DNA from 2 places in the Anaerotignum propionicum DSM 1682 genome. Region 2 is predicted to be linked to the other one. Evidence: riboswitches for the same ligand, from Rfam matches in the RefSeq annotation. Region 2 holds a riboswitch; the other holds the start of a gene.

Region 1 (5,536 bases), 1.6 Mb from region 2:
GTTTAAGCCTTCCTCTGCAAAATAGCCCTTTTCAATCCCTGTATACAAAAAACTATGGATGGCATTAGGATACCAATCCAAAACAATTGAAAAATCCTCTAATTTCTTTTCACCCTCTTTAGGGGCACTACCATCTTCACTACTCTTGTTTGTGCCACAGCCTGCTGCACCAATTGCCATAACCGCCGTCATTAAAAAAGCAAATATTCTTTTTTTCATCATTATAATTCCTTTCTCCATGTTATCGTTTTGTTTTCAATCATTGTAATTACCCAAACCGTCAGCATTGCCACAACGGAGAGCAATACCACCGGCGCAAATACCCCCGCACCGTCCAGCTGTGTCATCATTCTTTTACTAAAATAGCCCAAACCCTTTTGCGCTCCCAGCCATTCGGCAATTGCTGCACCAATGACGCTGAGGGGAATTGCCATTTTAATAGCTGAGAAAAAGTGGGGCAAAGCTGTGGGCAGCTTCAGTTTTAGAAAAACATCCTTTTTAGAGGCGCCATAAGTGAACAAGAGCTCCTCCATTTCCCGTTTTGTAGACTTAAACCCATCAAATACCGTAATGGCGATGGGGAAAAAGGTCATTAAAATTGTGACCAAAACCTTACTCCAAATAGAATATCCAAACCATAGGATAAACAAAGGTGCGATGGCCGTAGTGGGTATGGTCTGGGACGCCACAATCACGGGATATAGTGCCTTTTCCAGCTTTGGGTTCCAATCCATAGCGATGGCCAGCAATAACCCAAGAACTACGGAAATTAGAAGTCCAAGAGCAGTAATTCCCATGGTTGCAGGCAAATGCACCGTAAACAGAGGCACTCTCAGCTCCCAAAGGCGTACTAAAATACCTGTAGGCGAGGGTAATATGTAAGCCGCATCAATTCCCATGGCAACACCTTGCCAAAGCATTAATAAAATCAGCACCAACAGCGCAGAAGGCATGTTTTTTTTCATAAGCTCACACTCCTTCTCAGCTTTCCAATGAGACTTTCTTTTAATTCTACAATCTCCGCCTTTTTCAAATCCTCACGATTTCTGGGATAGTCCAAGGGTACTTCAATGCATTCCATTTCCGTAAATGGTCTGGAATCCTGTATGATATAAACTCTCTTTGCCAAAAAAATGGCCTCCTCCACATCATGGGTGATAAACAAAATCGTTTTATGATAATGCACCCACTGCTGTAACAACCACTCCTGCATTTCTACTCTTGTGAGGTAATCCAGCGCGCTAAAGGGCTCATCCAACAAAAGCATATCTGCCCCTGAAAGGAGGGTTCTTGCGAAAGCCGCTCTCTGCTTCATTCCCCCCGATAAATCCTTAGGAAATTTTTTGGCATACTCCAGCAACCCAACCTGAGCCAAAACCTTCTCTGTCCTTCTGCCCTGCTCTTCTACAGATACCTTTGCAAGCTCCATGGGAAGGCAGACATTTTTCTCAATACTGCGCCATGGGAAAAGCAAGTCTTTTTGGGGCATAAAGGCACTATAGTTCTTTATGGTTTCAATCGGTCTTTCGTCTACCAAAATTTTTCCTTCGTCGGGTTTTTCTAGTCCATTTATCAAACGAAAAATGGTGCTTTTTCCACATCCACTGGCGCCGATGATTGCCACCAACTCACCATTTTCCACTTGGAAAGACAATTTCTCCATCATTCCCAACTCATCCTCTGGATATCGAAAGGATACTCCTTCAAACCGCAGCATCACGCCACACTCCTTTTTAGTCCCCCATGTTCATATGGTAGGCCATCTCCCAAAAATCTCTTTCGTATCGGCAACAATTTAAAAATATTTCTTTTAAATATGCTTCCTTTTTTGCAGAAATATCTGCTCCAAATTCATTCACAGCGTCTATAATTTCTTCCACACCACGAACGTATTCCTCGGATGAATAGCCTCTGACCCATTCACCATAAAGGGGATGCTCCATAGCACCGGGGATATTTTTGTGATGCTCTCCTATCATTTGATAGCTCCATGCGCAGGATAATACCGCTGCTAGTACATCCAAAATATCTCCCTTAAAAGCAACCTCCAGCATATAAGAGGTATAGGACTGATTGGCCAATGCCGTTTTTGTTTTGGCAACCTCCTCCTCGGTAATGCCCAAACGATTCATATAAATCTTATGTACATCCATTTCTCCATCCAGCGTGTCATGCACCATACAGGCAAAACGGCGCATAAGCCCTTCATCTTCAGCCTTTACAACACCCAAAGCAAAAACCTTTGCATATTGCAGTAAATAGCGGTAATCCTGCACCATATAAAAGCGGAAACGGTCCTCCCGCAAAGTGCCTTCTCCTAACTCCTTTACAAAGGGCTGTTCCAAATATCCATTCCAAATATATTTAACTTCTTCATACAACCTATCTGTTAATTTCATTTCCCTCCACCTTTCTAGTTCATTTTTGCAGGGCAAAGCCTATTCTTGCTTTTTCATCTGCCCTGCCATTGCATTACCTTGGTTCTTAAGGCTTACAAAAATCAATTTATCCATTGTTTGAGATTATCCGTCATCCTCCAATTGGATGAAAAGACTCCGATTTACAAAATAAAAAAAGTCTCTCCCCAATTGGGAAAGACCTTGCGCTTTCAAATATAAATTGCTTCCCTCCGTTGGTTCTAACCACATCAAGTTCAAAGGGTTGGAAAACGAATTCCTCTCAGCTTCAACGAATCAAAGCACCCCCAGCCTTATTTATTCAGTTGTATTGTACCAGTATAGTATAAATTTACAATCTTGTAAATAAAATTATCTTCGGTTTTGAAAAATAAGCAAAACGAAAGATTTGGAAAAGCTATTATTTTGCAAAACAGCCGAAAATTTGGTCTAAAAAAGCCTTTTATTTTCTTCCGTCGCCCGATTGAATATTGCATATAAATCCGTTATACTTTAGGCTGTATACAAAAAGATTACTCCCCCTTTACGAAAAGAGGTATTTATATGATGGATGATAATTTACTTTTAAAATTTGCTTTGGATGCGGGAGAGCTTATGCTTGCCAGCGGTGGCGAGACCCATCGGGTGCAGGATACTATGCATCGTATCTTATCGGTCAGTCACTCCACAGGAGTGGAGGCTCTGGCAATGAGCACGTTTTTGATTGTCAGCATCCCAAGTAAAAAATCAGGCTCTCTTACCTTAACCCGAGGGGTATATAATCGTTCTGTAAACTTTGGAAAAATTTGCTCTGTCAATGAAATCTCAAGAGCCTTTGTTTCAAGGCAGATTACCTTGAAGGAAGCAGCGAAACGGTTAGAAAAAATCAGTCATACCTCTGCCTATCGCCCAATTTCCCGTATTATCAGCTCTGGTGTTGCCTGCGGGGGGTTCACTCTGGTTTTAAATGGCAAATTGATTGACGCCCTAGCCGCCTTTTTGTTTGGTATTCTCATTGGTATTTTAATCAATCATAGCGGAAAAACAAAATTGCCCAGTTTTTTCACCTGTCTCATTGGCGGGTTTATTGCCGGGGCGGGTTCCGTTATTTTTCAAAGATTCGTACCCTCAGCGGGAACAGATATGATTATTATTGGCAGCATCATGCCTATGCTGCCCGGCATGACAATGACCAACAGCATTCGGGACATCATGGAAGGACACTATATCAGCGGCACCTCCAAGATGGCAGAAGCTTTATTGATTGCCTTCGCCATTGCCGGAGGCGTTGGCTTTGGCATCACCACAATGGGGCACTAAGGAGGAGAAAAAATGGCGTTTCATATTATATTATTCCAAAGCTTTATGTCCTTTTGCGCTTGTGTTGCCTTTTCCGTTGTTTTTAATGCACCAAAAAAGGAATTGGTTTACTGCGGTATCTCAGGTTTTCTGGGGTGGTTTTTCTATGCTGTCCTATCGGTATACATCAGTCCTACTATGGCCACCTTGGTTTCCTCTGCATTGGTTACGGCGTTCTCTCGTTTTGCCTCCTATCACAGGCAAGCGCCCTCTACCTTATATCATATTCCAGGGATCATGCCCATGGTTCCCGGTACTGTGGTCTACAACACCATGGCTACAGCCTTAGGGGGTATGATTTTGGAAACCTATTCTAACATTTTACTAGGATTAAAGCTGGCGGGAGCCATTGGAGCTGGGTCAATCTTAATTTTGGCGCTACCCTACTCCTTTTTTGAGATTATTCCAAGACGAAAAAAGAAGGTCAAGGCATAACTAAGGTCAAGACCTCGAACTTCCAGAAGATATAAAGGCCAAGACCCCGAGGGCTTTGCCCTCGAACTCCTACAAGGGTTTCACCCTTGACCCATTATTTAAGGGGCAGACGATGTCTGCCCTTTTGTTCTTTAAAATTAAATAATATTATTACTTTATTTTTAAAAAAAGAAAAAACCGCATGTATATGCGGTTTTTATAAACTTTTTGGTCTTGCTTTTTTCAAAAAGCAAGTGGGGTTTGGGGCAAAGCCCAAGGTCTTACAACTCACGCCTACCCTCTAAAGCACGGGATAGGGTAATTTCATCAACATACTCTAAGTCTCCGCCTACGGGTACGCCGTTGGCAATTCTGGTAACCATAACGCCTAAAGGCTTTAAAAGCTTGCTGATGTACATGGCAGTAGCCTCCCCCTCCACATTGGGGTTTGTAGCAAGAATAACCTCTCTCACCGTATCATCCATGCGGGTAACAAGCTCCTTAATGCGGATATCCTGAGGCGTCACCCCTGTCATAGGCGAAATTGCTCCATGCAAAACATGGTATACTCCATGGAACTCCTTGGTACGCTCGTAAGCCGCCATATCCCGTGGATCCTCTACAACCATAATCACACTGTGGTCTCTTTTTAAATTTGCACAGATAGGACAAAGCTCCTCCTCCGTCAAATTACAGCAAACGGAACAGTAACGCACCTTATCTCTTGCCTCAAGAATGGCACCCGATAAACCGGCAACCTCGTCTCGTGGCATATGAATGATATGAAACGCAAGCCTTTGCGCCGATTTGCTTCCAATTCCCGGTAACGCTGCCAATTCCTCAATCAAGCGTGTCATGGGATTTCCGTAATAATTCATAGTATCCCTCTTTTGATCAGAAGCCCATGCCCATTCCGCCGGTCATTCTGCCCATTTCATTATTATACATTTCCTCTACCTGACGAATTGCTTCGTTTACAGCAGACATAATTAAATCCTCCAGCATTTCCACATCTTCAGGGTCAACTACATCAGGATTCAACTTTAATTCCTTAATTTCCTTCTTCCCAGTGATAACCACCTTAACAGCACCGCCGCCGCTGGTCATCTCCAATGTTCTTTCGCCCAGCTCTTCTTGCTTTTCCTGCATTTGCTTTTGCATTTTCTGCGCCTGCTTCATCAGATTATTCATATTCATCCCGCCCATACCGGGAAAACCGCCTTTTGCCATTATTCTATTCCTCCTCAAATTCTAATTTCTTCTATTTGTACTATTTTATAATAAAATACCTATTCCATGCAAGTCTTTTACTCCTCAAAATCCGCCTCCGGGAAATAACTACCCAAAAGACTCTCAAATTCAGCATC
Region 2 (5,536 bases):
ATCTTTACAACCTCTTGGTCGTATTCCTCATTGGTCAAATTTTCTGCTTCTTCCGGCGTAAAACCTAAATGACCACCTGCTTTTGGCCCCTCTATAACCACAAAGTCGGACACCCGCCCAAACTTCTTATCCCATCTTTTGAACATTAATTGAATGGCCCTCAAAGAGGAAACAATGGGTGCAAACTTCACCTTTGTATCCTTAAGTAATTCAGGAAGCTCCAAAGGCAACCCCGCACCAGAAATAATAGCATCAGCACCGCTTTCAACGCAGCATTGTACATATTGGTCATAGTTTCTGCATACACGCATGATATTGACACCAATAACGCCGCCGTTACTTATTTCTTTGGCCTTTCTTATATTTTCTGCCAATGCCTCTAAGTTCGCTTTCAAGGGCTCTTTGCCAAAGTTTTCTTTTAAAAAACCGGGCTGTGCCGCTGAAATGACACCTACCCCACCTTGTGCAGCAACCGCTCCGGCTAAACGCCAAAGGCTTATACCAATACCCATTCCGCCTTGAATAATGGGCACTTTTATTTCTAAGTCACCAATTCGTACCCCTTTGAGTTTAATCATGATACACCTCGTTTTGTATTTATTGATAGCACTTTTCTTATAATATGATAATATATACCATATCATCTGTCAATAGAAACTACATCATCTTGCCTGCCCTCTGTAACAATCAATGTAATCTTTTTTGTTGCTGGAGTACTTCTGATCCAGATACTATTTCGCTGCGGTTTCAAATCTATATTCCCCATTTGAATTTCAATTTATTACTCTATAAAAAGATTATAACCACCTCCTTTAATTCAGTTTTTGGCATTTAAAAAACGATGTTTGATTTCTTTCATAGCTTTCATCCTCAAATGCCACTTTTCCTTAACTAAAACAAAAACCGAGAGATGGAAAAATACATTCCACCCCTCGGAAACCCTTTTACTTTGTGATTCTGCACGTTTTTTCTAGTTGATCCTTCTTTTTCAAGCTTCACTTTATGGGAATTGAGGGGGTACTATTAATGATAATTGCGTTGGTTGTGCAAGGAACCAGTCACGGTATTTTTTTAATTTTTTCTGCCTTTTCGGAAAAATTTCTAAGGAAACAGTTCTAATATGCCATTTTCCTGCATATCACCAATGCTTACAATTTCCATTTTTTTATATTTCGATTACAAAATATCAATATATTCATTATTTAAGGCTTTATTCATACTTCTAACAGCACAAAACTTACCGCACATGGAACAAGTGTCATCAAATTCAGGTGTTCTTTCATCACGGATAGATTTTGCATATTCCGGATCAAGGGCGCATTGCCATTGTCCCTCCCAGTCCAATTTTTTTCTTGCATCCCCCATTTTGTCATCTATGTCTCTTGCATTCGGAATTTTTTTTGCGATATCCGCCGCATGTGCCGCAATTTTACTTGCTATAATCCCTTGCTTCACATCATCAATATTAGGTAGTGCAAGATGTTCTGCCGGGGTCACATAGCACAAGAACGCCGCCCCTGCCATTGCTGCAACCGCACCGCCGATTGCCGCAGTGATGTGGTCATACCCCGGAGCAATATCTGTAACGATAGGGCCAAGCACATAGAAAGGTGCTCCCATACAAATCGTTTGTTGTATTTTCATATTTGCTTCAACTTGATCTAGGGGAACATGTCCGGGGCCCTCTACCATAACTTGAACATCCCTTGCCCACGCCCTTTTTGTTAATTCGCCCAAACGAACCAGCTCATCTATTTGGCAAACATCCCCTGCGTCTGCAAGACAACCTGGGCGGCAAGCGTCACCTAATGAAATCGTAACATCATATTCTCTACAAATCTCAAGAATTTCATCGTAATACTCGTAAAATGGGTTTTCATTTCCTGTCATACACATCCAAGCAAATATCAGCGAACCACCTCTTGAAACAATATTCATTTTTCTTTTGTGTAATTTTATCTGCTCAATTGTTTTGCGTGTTATTCCACAATGTAAAGTTAGAAAGTCAACTCCGTCTTGCGCATGAAGTCGTACCACATCTATGAAATCTTTTGCTGTTAAAGTTGCTAAATCTCTTCGATAGTGTATTACAGAATCATATACAGGCACTGTACCTATCATGGCAGGGCATTCCGAAGTCAGCTTTCTTCTAAAGCCTGATGTATCTCCATGAGATGACAAATCCATAATTGCCTCTGCCCCCATATTGACAGCTGCCATAACCTTTTTCATTTCAATATCATAATCCTTACAATCTCTGGAAACACCGAGGTTTACATTTATTTTTGTTCTGAGCATAGAGCCAATACCATTTACGTCTAAGCACTTATGATTTTTATTTGCACAAATTGTAATTTTACCTTCTGCCACATGCTGTCTGATAAACTCTGGCTCTCTGCATTCCTTTTTGGCAACAAGTTCCATTTGTGGTGTAATAATTCCATTTTTTGCTGCTTCCATTTGGGTGTTATAATTCATAATTTATCCCCTTTTCTTAAAAAGTTAGTTAAAAAAAGAACAGAAAACACCCTGATTAGGGTACTTTCTGCTTCTATAACAGCACTGTGCTCCCTACGTTGGCATTATCCAAATCAGGTTAAGGGTCGAAGTAAAACTTCCTTTCAGCTATAAAGCCCCCCTGCTTCTATTCAATTTTTTTTACGTCGAAAGTCTATTATAAAACTGTTTCTTCTATACTTTGTTAATCCTTGCAGTTTCTTTAGAAGAACAAGCTGGCCTTGCTAAACACTATATTTTCCATCTGCTTTTTCGAAACCTATTAAATATAACGCTACATCATCGCATTTCATCAGGCCGCTCATGACGCAAGCGCCTTTGGCCCCTGCTTCATAGACAGAATAAATGTTATGATAGTCAATCCCTCCAATGGCATAAACAGGGATGGATACACTGTTACAAATATGTTCTAAAAAGTGGAGCCCTCGTCCTGCTAAACCCTTTTTGCAGTCAGTTTGAAAGATATGCCCTGCAATAATATAAGTACACCCAAGGCGCTGAGCCTCCAGGGCCTCCTCTAGCGAATGACAGGAGCTACCCATTACTTTAAAGCGGACTTTCTGTGTTTCGGTGACTTCTTTTAGCATAGGCAGCGGCAGATGAATTGCCTCGGCACCCAGCTCCATGGCCACATCCACAAAACTGTGTAGAATACATGGCACTTGGTGTTTCGCACAAATTTCCAACACCTGTTTTGCCAACTGTTTATATTCTTCTTCTGATAAATCTTTTTCCCGCAGAATAATACCGGCTGGATGTTTGGAGGCAATCTTTTCTATGCGGTGCAGAAATTCTTCTTTACACAGCAGACGGTTGGTAACACAAATAAAATCATACATAAAGATAATCGTTCAGAACGGGTTGCAAGCCATCCTCTGAAATATCCTGATACATTTGATCTAAACTGCGGCTGTCATCAATCTCAAACTGCTCGTCGCCTTGTGCCCCATCTGATTCCTTTCCTCTGTATTTGTTTTCATGGTCTCCAATACCCGTTGAGACACCGGCTGAAACTTTAGTAGCCGCAATTTTCACAATACCATTACGGAAAGACGCACTTTCACGAGAAGACACCGTAATTCCCACGAAAGGCAAAAAAATACGATATGCACATATCATTTGACAGAGTTGTTTTTCACCCACATCCATAGGATTAATCTTATCGTTATTGATGATGGGTCGAAGTCTTGGGCAAGATAGAGACATCTCTGCCTGAGGATATTTTCTTTGTAAATAATACACATGAAGTGCGCTGGCAAGGGCATCCTTTCTAAAATCCGAAAGACCCAGCAAAGCAGAGAATCCCACGCCCCGCATACCCCCTCTAAGGGCACGTTCTTGGGCATCAAAACGATATGGCCAAACACGCTTATGCCCACAAAGATGAATGGTTTCGTATTTCTCTGGGTCATAGGTTTCCTGAAACACAGTCACGTAGTCAGCGCCACATTGATGAAGATATCTATATTCGTCAGTATTAACGGGATAGATTTCCAGCCCAACCATACGGAAAAATTTTCGTGCCAATTTGCATGCCTCACCAATATAGGCCACATCACTCTGACTACGACTTTCCCCAGTAAGAATCAGAATTTCCTCCATCCCACTTTCTGCAATCACCTTCATCTCATGCTCAATCTGCTCCATAGTCAATTTTACTCGTTTGATGTGATTGTAGCAGTTGAAACCGCAATAAACACAATAGTTCTCGCAATAATTTGCAACATAAAGTGGCGTAAAAAGATACACTGTATTACCAAAATGCTTGCTGCTTTCCAGTCTTGCTTTTTGAGCTAACTCCTCAAGGAATGGCTCTGCCGCTGGGGATAGCAAAGCCTTGAAATCATCCAGGGAGCAAGTCTCATGCTCTAGCGCCGTTTTTACATCAAATGCAGTATATTGGGTGTAATCATAGGAATGCATCTGAGTCATAACATCTTTGCAGATGTCGGACTGAATTTGCTCCATCCCGGGTAAATACTCCATGTGGTTTTTACGATAAGATGGATCAGTTTCCAACAAATGTTTCTTTTCAAGGGCAGATTCAGACAAATGCTCTGAATCTACAAAAAATTGATTTTCCATAAAATTACCTCCTAGTTATGTAGGAAACCCGTCAGTGGATCGGAAGGAGATGCCCCTCGTACAAGGACTCTGCCAAGACCGGAGAGATACGCCTTGCGTCCTGCTTCGATTGCCTGTCGAAATGCAGATGCCATCATGGGGAGATTACCCGCTGTGGCAAGGGCAGTATTCGCCATAATTGCAGCGGCGCCCATTTCCATTGCCTCGCAAGCCTGAGAGGGTCTGCCTATGCCAGCGTCAACAATGATGGGAAGGTCAATTTCTTCAATTAGAATCTGAATAAACTCTTTTGTTACAAGTCCTTTGTTGGAGCCAATGGGCGAACCCAAGGGCATAATGGAAGCAGCACCGGCATTCACCAAATCTCTTGCTACATTTAAATCCGGATACATATAAGGCATAACCACAAATCCTTCTTTTGCAAGAATCTCTGTGGCCTTGATTGTCTCCTGATTATCGGGCAACAGATATTTGGAGTCTCGCATAATTTCGATTTTCACAAAATTTCCACATCCCAGTTCTCTTGCAAGTCTGGCAATACGCACCGCTTCCTGGGCATTTCTAGCTCCCGAGGTATTGGGCAATAGCGTAACGCCCTCCGGAATGAAGTCTAAGATATTTTCCTGTTCCTTGGTGTTGGCACGGCGAACGGCAAGGGTAATGATTTCCGCACCGGCATCTTTTACAGCCGCTTCGATTAAATTTAAAGAATACTTGCCGGAACCCAGAATGAATCTGGATTGAAACGCCTTACCTCCGATGGTCAGTTTATCGTTTGATTGCATTATGTATACCTTCTTTCTCAATTTTAAACTTCAAATTTTCCTCCAAGAATACGCAGAACCATATGAGCCTGATGTGCGGCACATAACATAACACGGGAGGAAAAAAGTCCAATATTATCAGCCACATCGCTGACTTCATCTCCGCAGAG

What was found. A riboswitch is a leader RNA that binds a small molecule or an ion and turns the genes downstream of it on or off. The one in region 2 is predicted to bind thiamine pyrophosphate.
Region 1: linked by a shared signal. The riboswitch ahead of tenA (thiaminase II) and the one ahead of thiC (phosphomethylpyrimidine synthase ThiC) in region 2 are both predicted to bind thiamine pyrophosphate.

Annotation. Positions count from the first base shown of each region.
Region 1 covers NZ_CP014223.1:85,618-91,153, reverse strand. The annotation lists gene CPRO_RS00420 (ABC transporter substrate-binding protein) at 1-219, opposite strand, end outside; gene CPRO_RS00415 (ABC transporter permease) at 222-965, opposite strand; gene CPRO_RS00410 (ABC transporter ATP-binding protein) at 962-1,717, opposite strand; gene tenA (thiaminase II) at 1,734-2,399, opposite strand; TPP riboswitch at 2,608-2,716, opposite strand; gene CPRO_RS00400 (threonine/serine exporter family protein) at 2,961-3,716, shown strand; gene CPRO_RS00395 (threonine/serine exporter family protein) at 3,729-4,190, shown strand; gene recR (recombination mediator RecR) at 4,451-5,047, opposite strand; gene CPRO_RS00385 (YbaB/EbfC family nucleoid-associated protein) at 5,064-5,399, opposite strand; gene dnaX (DNA polymerase III subunit gamma/tau) at 5,477-5,536, opposite strand, start outside.
Region 2 covers NZ_CP014223.1:1,645,411-1,650,946, forward strand. The annotation lists gene CPRO_RS07735 (NAD(P)H-dependent flavin oxidoreductase) at 1-578, opposite strand, end outside; gene thiC (phosphomethylpyrimidine synthase ThiC) at 1,177-2,481, opposite strand; TPP riboswitch at 2,552-2,650, opposite strand; gene CPRO_RS07745 (thiamine phosphate synthase) at 2,742-3,356, opposite strand; gene thiH (2-iminoacetate synthase ThiH) at 3,349-4,602, opposite strand; gene CPRO_RS07755 (thiazole synthase) at 4,614-5,387, opposite strand; gene thiF (thiamine biosynthesis protein ThiF) at 5,411-5,536, opposite strand, start outside.